DNA from 4 places in the Streptomyces sp. NPDC001880 genome. Region 2 is predicted to be linked to each of the others. Evidence: riboswitches for the same ligand, from Rfam matches in the RefSeq annotation. Region 2 holds a riboswitch; each other region holds the start of a gene.
The links. A riboswitch is a leader RNA that binds a small molecule or an ion and turns the genes downstream of it on or off. The one in region 2 is predicted to bind cobalamin.

Region 1: linked by a shared signal. The riboswitch ahead of ACWCQ6_RS27920 (ABC transporter substrate-binding protein) and the one ahead of ACWCQ6_RS13500 (ribonucleoside-diphosphate reductase subunit alpha) in region 2 are both predicted to bind cobalamin.
Region 3: linked by a shared signal. The riboswitch ahead of cobN (cobaltochelatase subunit CobN) and the one ahead of ACWCQ6_RS13500 (ribonucleoside-diphosphate reductase subunit alpha) in region 2 are both predicted to bind cobalamin.
Region 4: linked by a shared signal. The riboswitch ahead of ACWCQ6_RS00275 (cobalamin biosynthesis protein) and the one ahead of ACWCQ6_RS13500 (ribonucleoside-diphosphate reductase subunit alpha) in region 2 are both predicted to bind cobalamin.

The regions. Positions count from the first base shown of each region.
Region 1 is NZ_JBSFET010000073.1:20,445-25,246, forward strand. It holds gene ACWCQ6_RS27905 (hypothetical protein) at 1-139, opposite strand, end outside; gene ACWCQ6_RS27910 (TetR/AcrR family transcriptional regulator) at 230-826, opposite strand; gene gndA (NADP-dependent phosphogluconate dehydrogenase) at 1,015-2,454, shown strand; adenosylcobalamin (AdoCbl) riboswitch at 2,836-2,972, shown strand; gene ACWCQ6_RS27920 (ABC transporter substrate-binding protein) at 2,993-3,973, shown strand; gene ACWCQ6_RS27925 (FecCD family ABC transporter permease) at 3,970-4,802, shown strand, end outside.
Region 2 is NZ_JBSFET010000017.1:105,350-110,151, forward strand. It holds gene ACWCQ6_RS13490 (DUF3311 domain-containing protein) at 175-429, shown strand; gene mctP (monocarboxylate uptake permease MctP) at 426-2,060, shown strand; cobalamin riboswitch at 2,150-2,277, shown strand; gene ACWCQ6_RS13500 (ribonucleoside-diphosphate reductase subunit alpha) at 2,420-4,802, shown strand, end outside.
Region 3 is NZ_JBSFET010000097.1:14,637-19,438, forward strand. It holds gene ACWCQ6_RS30840 (precorrin-8X methylmutase) at 1-254, opposite strand, end outside; gene cobG (precorrin-3B synthase) at 313-1,632, opposite strand; cobalamin riboswitch at 1,703-1,829, shown strand; gene cobN (cobaltochelatase subunit CobN) at 1,901-4,802, shown strand, end outside.
Region 4 is NZ_JBSFET010000001.1:47,461-52,262, forward strand. It holds gene ACWCQ6_RS00260 (class II aldolase/adducin family protein) at 1-645, opposite strand, end outside; gene ACWCQ6_RS00265 (anion permease) at 855-2,120, shown strand; gene ACWCQ6_RS00270 (hypothetical protein) at 2,143-2,373, shown strand; cobalamin riboswitch at 2,524-2,652, shown strand; gene ACWCQ6_RS00275 (cobalamin biosynthesis protein) at 2,798-3,796, shown strand; gene ACWCQ6_RS00280 (cobyric acid synthase) at 3,793-4,802, shown strand, end outside.

The DNA of each region.
Region 1 (4,802 bases), on a different contig from region 2:
CCGGAAGGTTGGCCCGCATTCGCCGGAAAGCCTCGCTGCGCGAGTAGCCGCGCGGGTCGAAGGCCGCGACGGTCCAGCTGTCGGCCAGCCGCTCCGCCATCCGGTCGTGGAGCCCCGCGTCGGCACTCCCGCCGGGCATCACAGCAGCAGCGGACCTGCGCCGCGCACCTCGTAGTACAGCGTTGCCCCGGGCACCTTCAGATGTCCGGTGCGCTCCGGCACCGTACGGTCAGCCATGACCGGTCTCCCTCTCGCCCGTCGCGGACGGCCAGTGCTCCAGCAGGAAGTGCAGGGCCTCGACGGACCGCTCCCAGGACGTCTGTACGTCGCGCGGCGCGCCGAAGCCGCCGCTCGCCTCCAGGGCGCAGTAGCCGTGGAAGGTGCTGCGCAACAGCCGCACCGCGTCCGTGAGATCGGGCTCGGACAGGCCGTAGGCCCGCAGCATCGCGCCCGTGGTCTCGATGGTGCGGTGGTACGCGGACGACCGGGCGACGACTTCGGGGTCGACCCGCATCTGCGTCGCTTCGTACCGTCCGGGCCGCTCCAGAGCGAAGGCCCGGTAGGCGTCGGCGAACGCGACCAGGGCATCCTTTCCGGCCCGGCCCGCCACGGCGGCGGCGATCCGGTCGATGAACTCCCCGGCGGCCAGCAGCGCGACCCGGGTCCGCAGGTCGTGCAGATTCCTGACGTGCGAATAGAGGCTGGCGTCCCTGACCCCGAAGCCGCGGGCCAGTGCGGAGATCGTGACCTTGTCGAAGCCGATGGAGTCGGCCAGATCGGCCGCCGCCTCCACCACGCGTTCGGTCGTGAGACCCGCGCGAACCATCCGCCACCTCCGTCGCAATACCTAGAATCCCTAGGCAGCTGCCTAATGTACACAGGAAACCCGTCCGGGCGATGCCGAACAGGCCGTTCCCCCACCCCGTATCCATACTGAAGATCCCGGCATTGCAGAAGATCCCGGCATTCCCCCGGACTGCCGGGCATCCCCGAGACAGATTGCAGGGCACACACATGATCGGCACTGCACAGATCGGCGTCACAGGGCTCGCGGTGATGGGCCGGAACCTCGCGCGCAACTTCGCCCGCAACGGATACACGGTCGCGGTGCACAACCGGACGACCGCCAGGACCGACGCACTGGTGAAGGAGTTCGGCGACGAGGGCTCCTTCGTCGCCGCGCACACGCCGCAGGAGTTCGTCGCGGCGCTGGAGCGTCCGCGCAGGCTCGTCATCATGGTGAAGGCGGGCGATCCCACCGACGCCGTGATCCAGGAGTTCGCCCCGCTCCTCGAAAAGGGCGATGTCATCATCGACGGAGGCAACGCGCATTTCGCAGACACGCGCCGCCGAGAGCGCGAGTTGCGCGAGCAGGGCGTCCACTTCGTGGGCACCGGCATCTCCGGCGGCGAAGAAGGCGCACTCAACGGACCGAGCATCATGCCAGGCGGCAGCAGAGAATCTTATGACTCGCTTGGACCGATGCTGGAAAAGATCTCCGCGAAGGCCAAGGACGGCGCCCCGTGTGTCACGTATATCGGCCCTGACGGCGCCGGACACTTTGTAAAAATGACGCATAACGGCATCGAGTACGCGGACATGCAGCTCATCGGCGAGGCCTACCAGTTGCTTCGCGACGTCGCCGGATACTCCCCCGCGCAGATCGCGGACATCTTCCGCGTCTGGAACACCGGGCGCCTGGACTCGTACCTCATCGAGATCACAGCAGAAGTGCTCTCACATGTCGATGCGGCGACCGGTAGGCCCTTCGTGGATGTTGTGCTCGACCAGGCGGAGCAGAAGGGCACCGGCCGTTGGACCGTGCAGGTCGCCCTCGACCTGGGTGTTCCTGTCTCCGGCATCGCCGAGGCCGTCTTCGCCCGCTCCGTCTCCGGCCACGCCGCCCTCCGTGATGCCTCACGCCACCTCGCCGGACCGACCGCCCGCAAGCTCGGTGAGGACAAGGCGGCGGCATTCGCCGATCAGGTCGAGCAGGCACTGTACGCCTCGAAGATCGTCGCCTATACCCAGGGCTTCCACGAGATCGCGGCCGGCAGCGAGCAATACGATTGGGACATCAACCTCGGGAAGGTCGCCGCGATCTGGCGCGGCGGATGCATCATCCGGGCCGCGTTCCTCGACAGGATCACCAGCGCCTACGAAGCCCAGCCTCAGATGGCAAGCCTCCTCTCCGACAAGAGCTTCGCCGCGGAAATCGCCGCCGCACAGAACGACTGGCGCACCGTGATCGCCACCGCCGCTACCCAGGGCGTCCCCACCCCCGCCTTCGCCGCCACCCTCGCCTACTACGACTCCCTGCGCGCCGCGCGCCTCCCCGCCGCCCTCACTCAAGGCCAGCGCGACTACTTCGGCGCACACACCTACCACCGCATCGACCGCGACGGCGTCTTCCACACCCTCTGGGGCGGCAACAAGACCGAAGTCGAAAGCTGACCGACACCCGCAGGGCTGATGACGGGGCGGATTCGCCCCAGCTTGCGATCACGGACGTCCAGGTTCTGTCCGGCCAATCCTGGACTGCGGGAGGATGCCATCCATGACTCGCACCCGAAGGGGCCGTGCCGCGTAGAACACCAGCTCCACTTCGGTCGCGGGAACACCGCTGGGGAAGCCTCGGTGAAATTTCCGTGGCGAGCCGCGTCTGTCCCACGTCCAGTTGGCAAGGGTGGAGACCCGCAGGGGCGGGCGAGCCTGCTGGTCCGAGCGGAGCCTCTCCGCAGTGCCGGTCGTCGCCGGGGACATCGGCGTCCGGGGCGGCCCAAGGCCGACGGCGCAAGGGCATGACCTGCGGAATACGCGGTCTGACAGAATGAGCTCCGAAAACTCAGGCGACGCGCGTCAGGAAACCGGTGTGAATCCGGTACGGTCCCGCCACTGTGACCAGGCTGCAACAGCCCGGAAGCCAGATACTGACCGCGCCGCCTTCTCGTACGACCCAGGGGACGAGGACATCCCCCGGAAAGGCTCGGCCATGCCCCCGATACGCCCTGTACCCCTCGCGCTCATACCCCTGCTTCTGCTGTCGCTCACCGGTTGCGGCACCGGCGGCGAGAGCAAGGCAGAGGCCGCACCGGCCGCCGACGGTTTCCCCTACACCGTAACCAATTGCGGTACGAAGACGACCTTCGACGCCCCGCCGAAGCGGGTCGTCACCATGAACCAGCACGTCACCGAGATCATGCTGGCCCTCGGGCTCCAGGACCGGCTGGCCGGGACCGCCTACCTGGACGACAACATCCTGCCGGAGTACCGGTCCGCGTACGACAAGACCAAGGTGCTCGCGAAGGAGTACCCCTCCAAAGAGGTGCTGCTCGGTGCCAACCCCGACTTCGTCTACGGCGGGTACAGCAGCGCCTTCGACGAGGCCAAGGGCCAGGACCGGGCGGGTCTCCAGAAGGACGGCATCAACACCCGGCTGAACATCGAGAACTGCACCAAGGGCAAGGTCGGGATCGATCAGCTCGCCACCGAGATCACCGAAGTCGCCAGGACCTTCGGAGTACCGGAGCGCGGCAAGAAGCTGATCGCCGAGGAGCGACAGAAGATCGCGAGGGTCGAGTCGGGGCTCAAGAGCTCCTCACGTCCCTCGGTGTTCGTGTACGACTCCGGCGACAGCTCCGCGTTCACTGCGGGCGGTAAGGGCATAGGCAACGAGATCGTCCGGCTCGCCGGGGGCAGGAACGTCTTCGCGGACCTCGACGCCACCTTCGGCGACGTGTCCTGGGAGCAGGTCATCGAGCGCAAGCCCGAGGTCGTCGTGATCTACGACTACGGAGGCACTACCGTGGCGGCCAAGAAGAAGCGGCTGCTGAACGATCCGGCACTCGCGGACGTGCCGGCGATCAAGAACAAGAAGTTCGCGGTGCTCCCGCTGTCCTCTGCGGTGCTCGGTGTCCGGGTGACCGACGCCGTGCAGGACCTGGCCGGGCAACTGCACCCCGGCACGCCGTGAGCGCGGGGTCCGCCCGCCCCGGCCCGAAGTCCGTCCTCCGCTCGCCCCCCGTCGTGATCGGCGTTCTCACGGTGCTGCTGCTCGCGGCGGCGGTGGCCGGTCTGGCGCTCGGCCCGGTACGGATTCCGCCGGGCGAGGTATTGAGTACGGTCCTGGGCGGTGAACGCACTGGCGCGTTCCCGACGATCGTGTGGGAGGTGCGACTGCCCAGGGTGCTGCTCGGGGCCGTTGTCGGCGCCGGGCTGGCCCTGTCGGGCGCGGTGCTCCAGGCGTTGGTGCGTAACCCGTTGGCCGATCCGTTTCTGCTGGGCGCCTCGTCCGGGGCGTCGGCGGGCGCTGCCGTGGTCGTCGTGCTGGGGGTCGGCGCGGGGGTGGCCACCGACGTGGCGTTGCCCGTTGCCGCGTTCGCCGGGTCCATGGCCGCGCTGGTCGCCGTCTACGCGATGGCCCGGCGCGGCGGCACCATGACAACGGGCCGGCTGATTCTGGCCGGGGTGGCGATCCAGTACGTGCTGTCCGCGTTCACCAGCCTGATCCTGGTGCTGTCCTCCCGGGCCGAGCATGTGCGGGCGATCCTGTTCTGGACCCTGGGCGGCCTGGGTGGCGCCCGCTGGGACCAACTGGCGCTGCCCGCCTTGGTATTGGGCGTCGGGTCCGTACTCCTGATCAGCCTGGCCCGTCCGCTGGATCTGCTGCTGACCGGGGAGGAAGGGGCCCGCAGCCTGGGCCTGGACCCCGGCCGTTTCCGGGGCGGTGTCTTCGTACTGGTGTCACTGATCATCGGTGTGCTGGTCGCCTACAGCGGGGCGATCGGCTTCGTCGGCCTGAT
Region 2 (4,802 bases):
TCGCACACCTTGGTACGGACCGACTGCCGTACGTCTGGCGGGAAAACGAACACAAGTACCCGCTCAGGGGACCGTTGCCGGACCGCAACGCGGACAGGGGGTGACGGTGACCGGAAGCCTCCCCTAGATTTCCTGCGCATCACAGGGTGATCAGCGAGGGGACGGAGTCGCCGCATGCCAGCAGACCCAGAAGCAAAGCCGCCCACCGTCACACCGGTGCGGGTGGTCATCGCCCTCTGTCTCATCGCGCCGTTCGTGGCGATGCTCTGGGTGAGTTCGTACGCGAAGGTGGACCCCACCTTCATCGGCATTCCGTTCTTCTACTGGTACCAGATGCTCTGGGTACTGATCTCCACCGCGCTCACGATGATCGCGTACAAGCTGTGGCAGCGTGACCAACGCGCCCGCAAGGGAGGTGAGTCGGCGTGAAGGACGGTGTGAACGGCGTCGCGCTCGGCGTCTTCATCTTCTTCTTCGTGGCCGTCACGGTCATGGGCTTCCTGGCGGCGCGCTGGCGCAAGGCCGAGAACGAGGCCAGCCTCGACGAATGGGGCCTGGGCGGAAGGTCGTTCGGCACCTGGGTCACCTGGTTCCTGCTCGGCGGCGACCTGTACACCGCCTACACCTTCGTCGCCGTGCCGGCGGCGATCTACGCGGCGGGCGCGGCGGGCTTCTTCGCCGTGCCGTACACCATCCTGGTGTACCCGCTGATCTTCACCTTCCTGCCGCGGCTCTGGTCGGTCTCGCACAAGCACGGATACGTCACCACCTCGGACTTCGTGCGCGGGCGCTTCGGCTCGAAGGGCCTGTCGCTGGCGGTCGCCCTCACGGGCATCCTCGCCACGATGCCGTACATCGCGCTCCAGCTCGTCGGCATCCAGGCGGTGCTGGACGTGATGGGCGTCGGCGGCGGCGAGAACACCCACTGGTTCGTCAAGGACCTGCCGCTGCTGCTCGCGTTCGCGGTGCTCGCCGCGTACACCTACTCGTCCGGGCTGCGGGCACCCGCGCTGATCGCGTTCGTCAAGGACGGGCTGATCTACCTGGTCATCGCGGTGGCGATCATCTACATCCCGATCAAGCTGGGCGGCTTCGACGACGTCTTCGCCAAGGCGGGCGATGCGTTCTCGCAGACCAACCCGGCCACCGGCAAGCCGCGCGGCGCGCTCGCGCCGGGCGAGGCGGGCCAGTGGGGGTACGCCACCCTGGCGCTGGGCTCGGCGCTGGCGCTGTTCATGTATCCGCACTCGATCACGGCGACGCTCTCCAGCCGCAGCCGTGATGTGATCCGGCGCAACACCACGATCCTGCCGCTGTACTCGCTGATGCTGGGCCTTCTGGCGCTGCTCGGCTTCATGGCCATCGCGGCCGGGATCAAGGTGGACAACGGACAGCTGGCCATCCCGCAGCTGTTCGAGAACATGTTCCCGGACTGGTTCGCGGGCGTCGCGTTCGCCGCCATCGGCATCGGCGCGCTGGTACCCGCCGCGATCATGTCGATCGCCGCGGCGAACCTCTTCACCCGCAACATCTACAAGGACTTCCTCAAGCCGGACGCGACCCCGGAGCAGGAGACCAAGATCTCCAAGCTGGTGTCGCTGCTGGTCAAGGTCGGCGCGCTCGCCTTCGTCCTCACGATGGACAAGACGGTCGCGATCAACTTCCAGCTGCTCGGCGGCATCTGGATCCTCCAGACGATGCCGGCCCTGGTCGGCGGCCTGTTCACCCGCTGGTTCCACCGCTGGGCGCTGCTCGCGGGCTGGGCGGTCGGCATGGTGTACGGGACGGTGGCCGCGTACGGGGTCGCCTCGCCGACGCAGAAGCACTTCGGCGGCTCGTCCGCACAGATCCCCGGCATCGGCGAGATCGGCTACATCGGCCTCACCGCGTTCGTGCTGAACGTGGTGGTGACGGTGGTGCTCACCTTCGTCCTGAACGCCGTGAAGGCGCCCGCCGGGATCGACGAGACCTCCCCGGCCGACTACACCGCCGACGCGGGCGACCCGGGCGTCAGGGCGGAACTCCCGCCGGCCACCGCGGGGGCGCCGGGCAGTCACTGACCACCCGCGTCCGGGCCGTCCGCACGGATCGGACCCGGTCGACCCGACACAACATGTGGGGGCTGCCTCTTCGGGCAGCCCCCACATGTATGCTCGTCCTCGCTGTCGCCGCAGGGGAATCCGGTGAGAATCCGGAACTGTCCCGCAACGGTGTATCCAGTGCACTTTTGTGCACCCCGGAGTCAGTCCGATGACCTGCCGGCAGCGCATCCGGCTCGACCGAACCGGATGCCCAGACGTCCGGGCCTCGCGGTTGGGCCGGTGGACGCCGTGCGGAGCGCTGCCCCGACCCGGGTGTGCGCGTCCGCAGGGCTGCCCCGTTCCCCGCCGGCCCCGAGCCGAGCGAGGGAGAGCACCACGTGACCATCGCGCCAGCCGATCCGGCTTCAGCCGCCGCGTCCGCAGCAGCCGAGTCCGAGGCAGCCGCACAGGACGGACCGGGGGCCGCGCTGCTGCGGACCCTGACCGGCCTCACCGCCGATCTGCCCGACACCGACCCCGGCCGGGTCGCTGCGGCCGCGCTGCGCGGCCGCAGTGCCCGGGCGGACGAGGCGGAGCTGCGTTCGCTGGCCACCGAGGCCGCCGCGGGTCTGATCTCCGAGGACCCCGCCTACTCCCGGCTCGCCGCCCGGCTCCTTACCCTCACCATCGCGGACGAGGCGGCCGGCCAGGGCGCGGTCTCCTTCTCCGCCTCGGTCGCCGTCGGGCACCGCGAGGGCCTGATCGCGGACCGCACCGCCGCGTTCGTCGCCCACCACTCGGCCGCCCTCGACGCGCTGGTGGAGCGTTCGCTCGCCGACGGCGCGGACGACCGCTTCGGCTACTTCGGGCTGCGGACCCTGCACAGCCGCTACCTGCTGCGCCACCCGCACACCCGTCAGGTCATCGAGACGCCCCAGCACTTCATGCTGCGGGTCGCGTCCGGGCTCGCCGAGGACGAGTCGCAACGCGCCGTGGACGAAGTGGCGGCGCTGTACGGCCTGATGAGCCGGCTCGACTACCTCCCCTCCTCCCCCACGCTCTTCAACTCCGGTACCCGGCACCCGCAGATGTCCTCCTGCTACCTGCTGGACTCCCCGCTGGACGAGCTCGACTCGATCTACGACCGCTACCACCAGGTGGCCCGGCTCTCGAAGCACGCGGGCGGCATCGGTCTTCCGTACTCCCGCATCCGCTCCCGCGGTTCGCTGATCCGCGGCACAAACGGGCACTCCAACGGCATCGTGCCGTTCCTGAAGACGCTCGACGCCTCCGTCGCCGCGGTCAACCAGGGGGGCCGCCGCAAGGGCGCCGCCGCCGTCTACCTGGAGACCTGGCACGCGGACATCGAGGAGTTCCTGGAGCTGCGCGACAACACGGGTGAGGACCAGCGGCGTACGCACAACCTCAACCTGGCGCACTGGATCCCGGACGAGTTCATGCGCCGGGTCGACGCGGACGGCGACTGGTCACTGTTCTCGCCCGCCGACGTGCCCGGCCTCGTCGACCTGTGGGGCGACGAGTTCGACGTCGCGTACCGGGCCGCCGAGGCCCAGGGGCTGGCCCGCAAGTCGATCCCGGCCCGCGAGCTGTACGGCCGGATGATGCGCACCCTCGCGCAGACCGGCCAGGGCTGGATGACGTTCAAGGACGCCTCCAACCGGACCGCGAACCAGACCGCCGAGCCGGGCACCGTCGTCCACTCGTCGAACCTGTGCACCGAGATCCTCGAAGTCACCGACGACGGCGAGACGGCGGTCTGCAACCTGGGCTCGGTCAACCTCGGCGCGTTCGTCACCGACGGCTCCATCGACTGGGAGCGGCTGGACGCCACCGTCCGCACCGCCGTGACCTTCCTGGACCGGGTCGTCGACATCAACTTCTACCCGACCGAGCAGGCCGGCCGCTCCAACGCCAAGTGGCGCCCGGTGGGCCTGGGCGCCATGGGTCTCCAGGACGTCTTCTTCAAGCTGCGGCTGCCCTTCGACTCCCCCGAGGCCCGCGCGCTCTCCACGAAGATCTCCGAGCGGATCATGCTCGCCGCGTACGAGTCGTCCTGCGAGCTCGCCGAACGGTCCGGACCGCTGCCCGCCTGGTCGCGGACGCGGGCGGCACGCGGCGTGCTGCACCCCGACCACTACGACACCGAGCTGAACTGGCCGGAGCGGTGGGAGGCGCTGCGCGCCCGCGTCGCGAAGAGCGGGATGCGCAACTCGCTGCTGCTCGCCATCGCGCCGACGGCGACGATCGCCTCGATCGCGGGGGTCTACGAGTGCATCGAGCCGCAGGTCTCCAACCTCTTCAAGCGTGAGACGCTCAGCGGTGAGTTCCTCCAGGTCAACGCGTATCTGGTGGATGAGCTGAAGCAGCTGGGGGTGTGGGACGCGCGCACCCGTGAGGCGCTGCGCGAGGCCAGTGGCTCGGTGCAGGGCTTCGCCTGGATCCCGGAGGAGGTGCGGGCGCTGTACCGCACGGCGTGGGAGATCCCGCAGCGCGGCCTGATCGACATGGCCGCGGCCCGTACGCCGTTCCTGGACCAGAGCCAGTCGCTGAACCTGTTCCTGGAGACGCCGACGATCGGCAAGCTCTCCTCGATGTACGCGTACGCCTGGAAGCAGGGGCTGAAGACGACGTACTACCTGCGCTCGCGCCCGGCGACCCGGATCGCCCGTGCCGCCTTTGGCCAGGGCACGACCGCCGCCCCCATTCCCGTACAGCAGGCTTCGGCGCCCGACGCGGACGCGATCGCCTGCTCCCTCGAAA
Region 3 (4,802 bases), on a different contig from region 2:
CGGGTGACACCGCTGGCGACCATGGCCACATCGCACAGGATGGGCGCGCCGGCCCGCAGAGCGGCGCGGGCGCGGGCGACGGCGTCCGGGGTGAAAGAGAGATCACGGACGAGGTCGACCATCCCGCAGGCGTGGATCATGCGGACCGCGACCCGGCTCACATCGGCGGGCAGGCCTGCGAGATCCGCCTCTGCGCGGATCGTGGCGAAGGACTGGCGATAGATCGCCGGTCCGTCCTTCTCGTACTGGTGCACAGTGCGCTCTCTTCCTCGGGCGTGCAACGTCGGGTACAGGGAGTGGGAGTACGGGGTGTCAGCCGCGCGTGCGGCGGGCCGCGGCCACCGCGGCGGCGAGCCCGTCGGGACTGCCGGGGACGTTCACGGGGGCGCCCCGCTCCTCGCCCAGCACGAGGGAGATCCGGTGCCCGTCCGGGGTGGCGACGACATCGACCCACTCGCCGCGGGGGTGTCCGCAGCGGCGTTCGCACCCGGACCAGTACACCGGCAGCAGCCCCGCGCCCCCCGCCGCGGCCGCCGCCTGGGCCCGCACATCGGCCAGCGACTTCGCACAGCCGGGCCGGCCGATACAGGCACCGACCCCGGTCCAGGGGGAGTCGGGGCCGACGACGAGACCGGTGGCCCCCAGTCCGTCCAGCAACCGAGCGGCCTGCCGCCGCTCCACCCCCGGTACGACGACCCCGCGCCACGGTGTCAGCCGCAACTCACCGCTGCCGCGGTGCCGGGCCGTCTCCGTCAGCGACCGCCACTGTGCCGGGGCGATACGTCCCAGGGGGATGCCGACCGACAGCGCGGCCCCGTCCTGCGGGCCGGTCACGACGCCGGGCGCGGGGCCGTCCGAGCTCCGCGGACAGGCACGGTCCTCGGTGGACACGGTGCAGGGCCCCGCTTCCCGCAACCTTCGTACGACCTCGTCGAAGAGGGATCCGGCGCCGCCGGGCAGATCCGGCACACGCCAGGCACCAGTGCCCGATGCCTGCTCCAGGAAGGTCTCGGCCGCCAGGAGGGCGGCCCGCGGCCCCCGTGCGCCCGGTATCCGTACGGTGGTCCGGGCCGTGCCGATCCGCAGCAACGCCGTTCCGTCGCCCTGCGCCAGCAGCGTCACATCGCCGCCCAGCGCGTCCACATCGCCACGGCCGTCGTCGAGCACGAACAAGAACCTGCCCGACAGACCCGCCGTCCCGTCGCCCGCGCACAGCAGCGTGTCCAGCTCGGACAGCCAGGGGCCGACGTCCCGTGCGCCCAGGCCGTCGAGCCCCGAGAGCGGCGATGCCACGATGTTGCGTATCCGCTCGTGGCGTGCGGAGGGCAACAGCCCCGTCTCGCCCAGCCGGTCGGCCAGTTCGGCTCCGCAGTCCGGGCCCAGCCCGCGCAACTGGACGTTGCCGCGCGAAGTGAGATGCAATTCACCATCGCCCAGACTCTCCGCCAGCGCCCCCAGGGCGTCCGCCTGTACCGCCGTCAGCAGACCACCGGGAACCCGGACACGGGCCAGCGCTCCGTCGTCCGCCCGGTGCAGCCGCAGCGTGCCGGGGCAGGCGTCACCGCGGTCCCGGGCAGACGGGTCTCCCGGCGGTGAAGGCGAAGTGGCAGGTCGGGGCATGGCGGCGAGCATACCGACCATCCGACCGTATCCGTATGTCCTCCACCAGTTGACCGGCCCTTACTATGCCTAGTGACGAGCCATCCGGCACGTCGTCGCCACAGACGGCGACAGGGGAGGAAGTCCGGTGCGATTCCGGCACGGTCCCGCCACTGTGAGCCCGGCCACGGCCTGGCAAGTCAGGAACTCCTTTCCCCGAACGCTCGAACCCGTTCGAGCAGGGGAGCTTCATTCCGACACCGCCCGGGGCGTGGACACCCCGAGGAAGGCCCGACGCCGCATGATCCTGCTCCTGTCGACGTCCGACACCGACCTGCTCAGTGCCCGCGCCTCGGACGGCCCGGTCTCCTACCGCTACGCCAACCCCTCCCGCCTCCCGCTCCAGGACCTGCCCGAACTCCTCGACGGCGTCGACCTGGTCGTCGTACGGCTCCTCGGCGGTGTGCGCGCCTGGCAGGACGGACTCGACCAAGTGCTCGCCACCGGACGCCCCGTCGTCGTCCTCACCGGCGAACAGGCCCCCGACGCCCAGCTGATGGCCGCCTCGACGGTGCCCATCGGCATCGCAGCCGAGGCCCACGCCTATCTGGCCCACGGCGGGCCCGCCAACCTGGACCAGCTCGCCCGCTTCCTCTCCGACACCGTGCTGCTCACCGGCCACGGCTTCGCACCGCCCGCCCCGGCACCCTCCTGGGGCCCGCTGGAGCGCACCCCCCGGCGCACCGACGGCCCGGTCGTCGCCGTGCTCTACTACCGCGCCCACCACATGAGCGGCAACACCGCGTTCATCGAGGCGCTCTGCCGTGCCGTCGAGGACGCGGGAGCCCGCGCGCTGCCGCTGTACGTCGCCTCACTGCGCACCCCCGAACCCGAACTCATCGAAGCGCTGCGCGCCGCCGACGCGATCGTGACCACCGTCCTCGCCGCGGGCGGCACCCGGCCCGCCGAGGCCTCGGCCGGCGGCGACGACGAGTCCTGGGACGCGGGCGTCCTCAGCGGCCTCGACGTACCCATCCTCCAGGCCCTCTGCCTCACCGGTTCACGCACCGACTGGGAAGGCAACGACGAAGGAGTCTCCCCGCTCGACGCTGCCAGCCAGATCGCGGTCCCCGAGTTCGACGGCCGCCTGATCACCGTGCCGTTCTCGTTCAAGGAGATCGACGAGGACGGCCTGCCCGCGTACGTCGCCGACACCGAGCGCGCCGCCCGCGTCGCCGGGATCGCCGTCCGCCACGCCCGGCTGCGCCACATCCCGGCCGCCGAGAAGCGGATCGCGCTCGTCCTGTCCGCGTACCCGACCAAGCACTCCCGGATCGGCAACGCCGTCGGGCTGGACACCCCGGCCAGCGCCGTCGCCCTGCTGCGCCGACTGCGCGCCGAGGGATACGACTTCGGTACGCAGGAGGTCCCCGGCCTCGTGTCGGGCGACGGCGACGAGCTGATCCGCGCGCTGATCGAGGCGGGCGGCCACGACCAGGAGTGGCTCACCGAGGAGCAGCTGGCCCGCAACCCGGTCCGCATCCCGGCCGCCGACTACCGGCGCTGGTACGCGACCCTCCCGGCCGAGCTCCGCGAAGCCGTCGAGCAGCACTGGGGCCCCGCCCCGGGCGAGATGTTCGTGGACCGGTCGGGCAACCCGGACGGCGACATCGTGCTCGCCGCCCTGCGCCACGGCAATCTGCTCATCCTCATCCAGCCGCCGCGCGGCTTCGGCGAGAACCCGATCGCGATCTACCACGACCCCGATCTGCCGCCCTCGCACCACTACCTGGCCGCCTACCGCTGGATCGCCGCCCGCGCCGACGACAACGGCTTCGGCGCCGACGCGGTGATCCACCTCGGCAAGCACGGCAACCTGGAGTGGCTGCCCGGCAAGAACGCCGGTCTCTCCGCCGCCTGCGGCCCCGACGCCGCTCTCGGCGACCTTCCGCTGATCTACCCGTTCCTGGTCAACGACCCGGGCGAGGGCACGCAGGCCAAGCGCCGCGTGCACGCCACCCTCGTCGACCACCTCGTACCACCGATGGCGCGCGCCGACAGCTACGGGGACATCGCCCGGCTCGAGCAACTCCTGGACGAGCACGCCCAGATCGCGGCGATGGACCCGGCGAAGCTCCCGGCGATCCGCGCACAGATCTGGACCCTGATCCAGGCCGCCAGGCTCGACCACGACCTGGGACTCGAAGAGCGCCCGCAGGACGAGGGCTTCGACGAGTTCATCATGCATCTCGACGGCTGGCTCTGTGAGATCAAGGACGCCCAGATCCGCGACGGCCTGCATGTCCTGGGCGGTGCCCCGGCCGGCGCCGACCGGGTCAACCTCGTCCTCGCGATCCTGCGCGCCCGCCAGATCTGGGGCGGTACGGCCTCCCTGCCGGGTCTGCGCGAGGCGTTGGGACTCGACGAGTCCGCCGCGACCCGCGTCACCGCCGACGAGGCCGAGGAGCGGGCCCGCGCCCTGGTCCAGGCGATGGAGGACGCGGACTGGTCCCCGGACGCCGTCGTCGAGGTGGCCGCCGGGCACCCGCGGGCGGTCGCCGACGTCCTCGGCTTCGCGGCCCGCGAGGTGGTGCCGCGGCTGGCCGCCACGACCGGCGAACTCGACCACACCCTGCACGCGCTGGACGGCGGATTCGTCCCCGCCGGACCCTCCGGTTCCCCGCTCCGCGGCCTGGTCAACGTCCTGCCGACCGGCCGCAACTTCTACTCCGTCGACCCCAAGGCCGTACCCTCACGCCTGGCCTGGGAGACCGGCCAGGCCCTGGCCGACTCGCTCCTGGAGCGCTACCGCACCGACAACGGCGACTGGCCCACCTCGGTCGGCCTGTCCCTGTGGGGCACCAGCGCGATGCGGACCGCCGGTGACGACGTCGCCGAAGCCTTCGCCCTGCTCGGCGTCCGCCCGGTGTGGGACGACGCCTCGCGCCGCGTCACCGGCCTGGAGGCGATCCCGCCGGCCGAACTCGGCCGCCCGCGCATCGACGTCACCCTGCGCATCAGCGGGTTCTTCCGCGACGCCTTCCCGCACACCATCGGCCTGCTCGACGACGCCGTCCGCCTCGTCGCCTCTCTGGACGAGCCCGCCGAGCAGAACCATGTACGCGCCCACACGCAGGCCGACCTGGCTGCCCATGGCGACGAACGCCGCGCCACCACCCGTATCTTCGGCTCCCGCCCCGGTA
Region 4 (4,802 bases), on a different contig from region 2:
GTACCCCTTGAGCGCCTCCCGCACATCGCTGAGCTGCTCCGGCGAGAGCAGGCTCGGAGTGAGTCCGGGGACGGATCTCGCGGCGAGCCAGAGCCGGCAGAGCCATTCCAGCTGGGCGGTCCGGTCGTACGCCTGGTCCAGGGTGGCTCCGTGGGTGACGGTTCCATGGTTCTGGAGGAGGCAGCCCGTACGGTCGCGCAGGGCGGTGAGCATGTTCTCGGCCAGTTCCGCGGTGCCGTAGCGCGCGTAGGCCGCGACGCGGACGGGGCCGCCCAGCATGGCGGCGGCGTAGTGCACCGACGGGACCTCGGGCACCAGCGTGGAGACGGCCGTGGCGTGCACCGCGTGGGTGTGCACGACGGCGGCCGCGTCGGTGTTCCGGTAGACGGCGAGGTGGAGCGGCAGTTCGCTGGTCGGGGCCAGTGAGCCGAGTACGCGGTTGCCCTCCCGATCGACGCCGACGGCATCCCGGGGGCCCAGCCGGTCGTACGGCACTCCGCTCGGTGTGACCAGGATGGTGTCACCGACCCGCGCCGACACGTTTCCCGAGGTCCCGACGACGAGACCCTCGACCGCCGTCCTGCGGGCGGTGGCGACGACATCGTCCCAGGCGCGTTCGATCGCGTTCCGCTGCTGATCGCTCATGCGCCGATCCTGTCAGCCCCGGAGGCGAACGGGTATGCGATCGACCACAGCCGCACCCCGCCGGAAGGCCGGACCGCACCTCCCCCGGACACAAGCAAAATGATTCCAAACCAGTTTGGAACACCCCAGCGCCCCGCCCAGTTCATCTTCTGTTCACCCAGGTCGCCTACGGTCCACATGCCAATGACGTCGAACGATTGCCTGGGTAAATGGAACACATCACGCTGCTACTCGCGATTGTGATCGTGACAGCTCTAGTGTTCGATTTCACGAACGGTTTCCACGACACCGCGAACGCGATGGCGACAACCATCTCGACCGGTGCACTCAAACCGAAGACAGCGGTGGCCATGTCCGCCGTTCTCAATCTCGTCGGCGCGTTCCTGTCGGTGGAGGTCGCCAAGACGATCTCCGGCGGGATCATCAACGAGGACGGGCTGCGAACAGAAGTCATCTTCGCGGCACTCGTCGGCGCCATTCTGTGGAATCTGCTGACCTGGCTGGTCGGACTGCCGTCCAGCTCCTCGCACGCCCTGTTCGGCGGCCTGATCGGCGCGGCCGTGATGTCCTCGGGCTGGTCGTCCGTCAACGGCGGCACCGTCGTCACCAAGGTACTGATCCCCGCGGTCGCCGCCCCCATCGTCGCCGGTCTGGCCGCGCTGCTGGCCACCAGGCTGACGTACCGGATCGGCGGAAAGGTCCGCAACGACGCCCAGGAGAAGGCCACCGCCAAGGGTTACCGGGCCGGCCAGATCGCCTCGGCCGGGCTGGTCTCCCTCGCCCACGGCACCAACGACGCGCAGAAGACCATGGGCATCATCACCCTGGCCCTGGTCACCGGCGGCGTCCTGAACCCGGGTTCCAACCCGCCGGTCTGGGTCATCGTCTCCGCCGGTCTGGCCATCGCGCTCGGCACCTACCTGGGCGGCTGGCGCATCATCCGCACCATGGGCAGCGGCCTCACCGACCTCAAGCCGCCGCAGGGCTTCGCCGCCCAGACCAGTGCGGCCACCGTGATCCTGGCCTCCTCGCACCTCGGCTTCTCCCTCTCCACCACCCAGTCCTGCTCCGGCGCCGTGATGGGCGCGGGCCTCGGCCGCCAGGGCGGTGTGGTCCGCTGGTCCACCGCCACCCGGATGTTCGTCGCCTGGGGTCTGACCCTGCCGGCCGCCGGTCTGGTCGGTGCGGGCGCGGAGCTCCTCACCAAGCAGGGCACCTGGGGTGTCGTGGTGGTCGCGGCGCTGCTGGTCGTGGGCTCCGGTGCCATCTGGCTGGTGTCGCGCCGCAAGCCGGTCGGCCACGACGACGTCGCACCGACGGACGTCGACGACGAGCCCGCGGGCGTCGTCACCACGGCCATCGCCGCCGTCAGCCCGCCGCCCACCACGGCCCAGGCAACGGCCCAGGACCTCATGACCACCATTCCGGCCCCGGCCGGAACCAGCCAGGACCCGGCACGACCCGCCGCCGTCTGACCCGGCCGTCTAAGGATTCAGCATGAACATCGACTGGGCAGCCCTCGGCTCCGTATTCGGCGTCTCCCTCGTTGTGACCGTCGCGCTGGTGGGCCTCTTCACCCTGGGCATCGTCGGCCTCTCCAAGCAACCGGAACCCGCGGCGCAGGGCGGCTCCGGCGGCTCGGTGCTGCTGGCCCGCGCCGGCGGGTACGTCTGCTTCGGGCTGTGCGCGGCGGCCGTCGCGTACGGCATCTATCTGATCGTCGCCTGAAGCACCCCGCGCACGCTCCCGTCGGGCCGGACACCAGCGGTGTCCGGCCCGATGTGGGTATCAGCACACCGCGCCGCCGCAGGTCAACGGCAGGTTGACGGGCGTTCGCGGAGCGTGGTGGACTGCCGGAGCCAATCACGGCGACAGCAGAGGAAGCCGGTGCGAATCCGGCGCGGTCCCGCCACTGTCACCGGGGAGCGGTCCCCCACACCGGACGTCACGGCACGCGCGAGCGGGCTGGAAGGCCGGGGGAACCGCCGATCCGGGAGCCAGGAGACTCTCGTCGCCGGTCACGTCGAACCAGGGCGCGGACCCTGAGTGAGGACATATCGCCATGCCCGGCTGCCGTGCGTCCGCTGTTCCGGCGCTCTCGACGAGAGCCTCCTGTACGAAGGTCCGCCGAGGCGCGACGGCCGGCTGAGCCGTGCGAGCCGACCGCATCTTCGCGTACGGCGCCACGGCCGGTCTGATCGGCGATCTGCTGCTCGGTGATCCCCGCCGGGGACACCCGGTCGCCGCCTTCGGGCGGGCCGCGGCGGGCGTCGAGCGCCTGCTGTGGCGCGACCACCGCGGGTGGGGCGCGCTGCACACCCTCGTCTGCGCCGGAGGCGCCGCGGGTGGTGCCGCGCTGCTCAGCCGTGCCGTACGCCGCAGCCCCGCCGCCTCCGTGGCGCTGACCGCGGCCGCCACCTGGTCCGTCGTCGGCGGCACCTCCCTGGGCCGTGAGGCACGGGCCATCGGCGACGCCCTGAGGGCCGGTGACATCGACCTGGCCCGCGAGCGGCTGCCGCATCTGTGCGGGCGCGACCCGCAGTCCCTGGACGGGCCGCAGATCGCCCGCGCCGTGGTCGAGTCCGTGGCGGAGAACACCTCGGACGCCGTGGTCGGCGCCCTGGTGTGGGGCGCGCTGGCCGGGGTCCCCGGGCTGGCCGGCTTCCGGGCCGCCAACACCCTCGACGCCATGGTCGGGCGCAAGTCGGCCCGCCACCGGCGCTACGGCTGGGCCTCGGCCCGCCTCGACGACCTCGCGGGCTGGCCCGGCGCCCGGCTCACGGCCCTGCTCGCCGTGGCCGCCGGGGGGCGGCCACGTGGAGCGGTCCGCGCCTGGCGGGCCGATGCCGCCAAGCACCCGAGCCCCAACGCGGGCCCGGTGGAGGCCTCGTTCGCGGGCGCGCTCGGCGTCCGGCTCGGCGGCACCCTCGCGTACGGCGGCCTGGTCGAGCACCGCCCCGTGCTCAACGGGGAGACGGGACGGGCGGTGGAGACCGAGGACATCGAGCGTGCGGTGCGGCTGTCGCGCCGGGTGGGCGCGCTGGCCCTCGGCGTGTGCGTGGCGGGACGGCTCGGCGCGGCCCTGGCCGCACGACGGATCACGGGGCGCCGCACCGCGGGGCCCCGCATCGCAGAACGGAGAAGCACATGAGCGGCGGGCTGCTGGTCGCCGGAACCACCTCCGACGCGGGCAAGAGCGTCGTCACGGCAGGCATCTGCCGCTGGCTCGTGCGCCGGGGCGTGAAGGTGGCGCCCTTCAAGGCGCAGAACATGTCGCTGAATTCGTTCGTCACCCGCGAGGGCGCCGAGATCGGGCGCGCCCAGGCCATGCAGGCCCAGGCCGCCCGCGTGGAGCCGACCGCGCTGATGAACCCGGTCCTGCTCAAGCCCGGCAGCGACCGCTCCAGCCAGGTCGTCCTGATGGGGAAGCCGGTCGGCGAGATGAGCGCCCGCGGCTACCACGGCGGCCGGCAACAGGCGCTGCTCTCCACGGTCGTGGACTGCCTGGAGCAGCTCCGGGGCACGTACGACGCGGTGATCTGCGAGGGGGCGGGCAGCCCGGCCGAGATCAATCTACGACGCACGGACATCGTGAACATGGGCATCGCACGGGCGGCGCGCTTTCCGGTGGTGGTCGTCGGCGACATCGACCGCGGTGGTGTCTTCGCCTCGTTCTTCGGTACGACGGCGCTGCTGGCCGCCGAGGACCAGTCGCTGATCGCCGGCTATCTCGTCAACAAGTTCCGCGGTGACGTGTCGTTGCTGGAGCCGGGCCTGGAGATGCTGCGGGACATCACCGGGCGGCCGACGTACGGCGTGCTGCCCTTCGCCCACGGCCTCGGCATCGACGAGGAGGACGGTCTGCGGGTCTCGTTGCGCGGCGCCGTGCGCGAATCGGTCGTCGCTCCGCCGCACGGCGAGGACGTGCTGCGCGTGGCGGTGTGCGCGGTGCCCCTGATGTCGAACTTCACCGATGTGGACGCACTGGCCGCCGAGCCCGGCGTCGTCGTCAGGTTCGTGGACCGCTCCGAGGAGCTCTCCGACGCGGACCTCGTCGTCGTGCCCGGCACCCGGGGCACCGTGAAGGCGCTGGCCTGGCTGCGTGAGCGCGGCCTCGCCGACGCGCTGGTGCGGCGCGCGGCCGAGGGCCGGCCGGT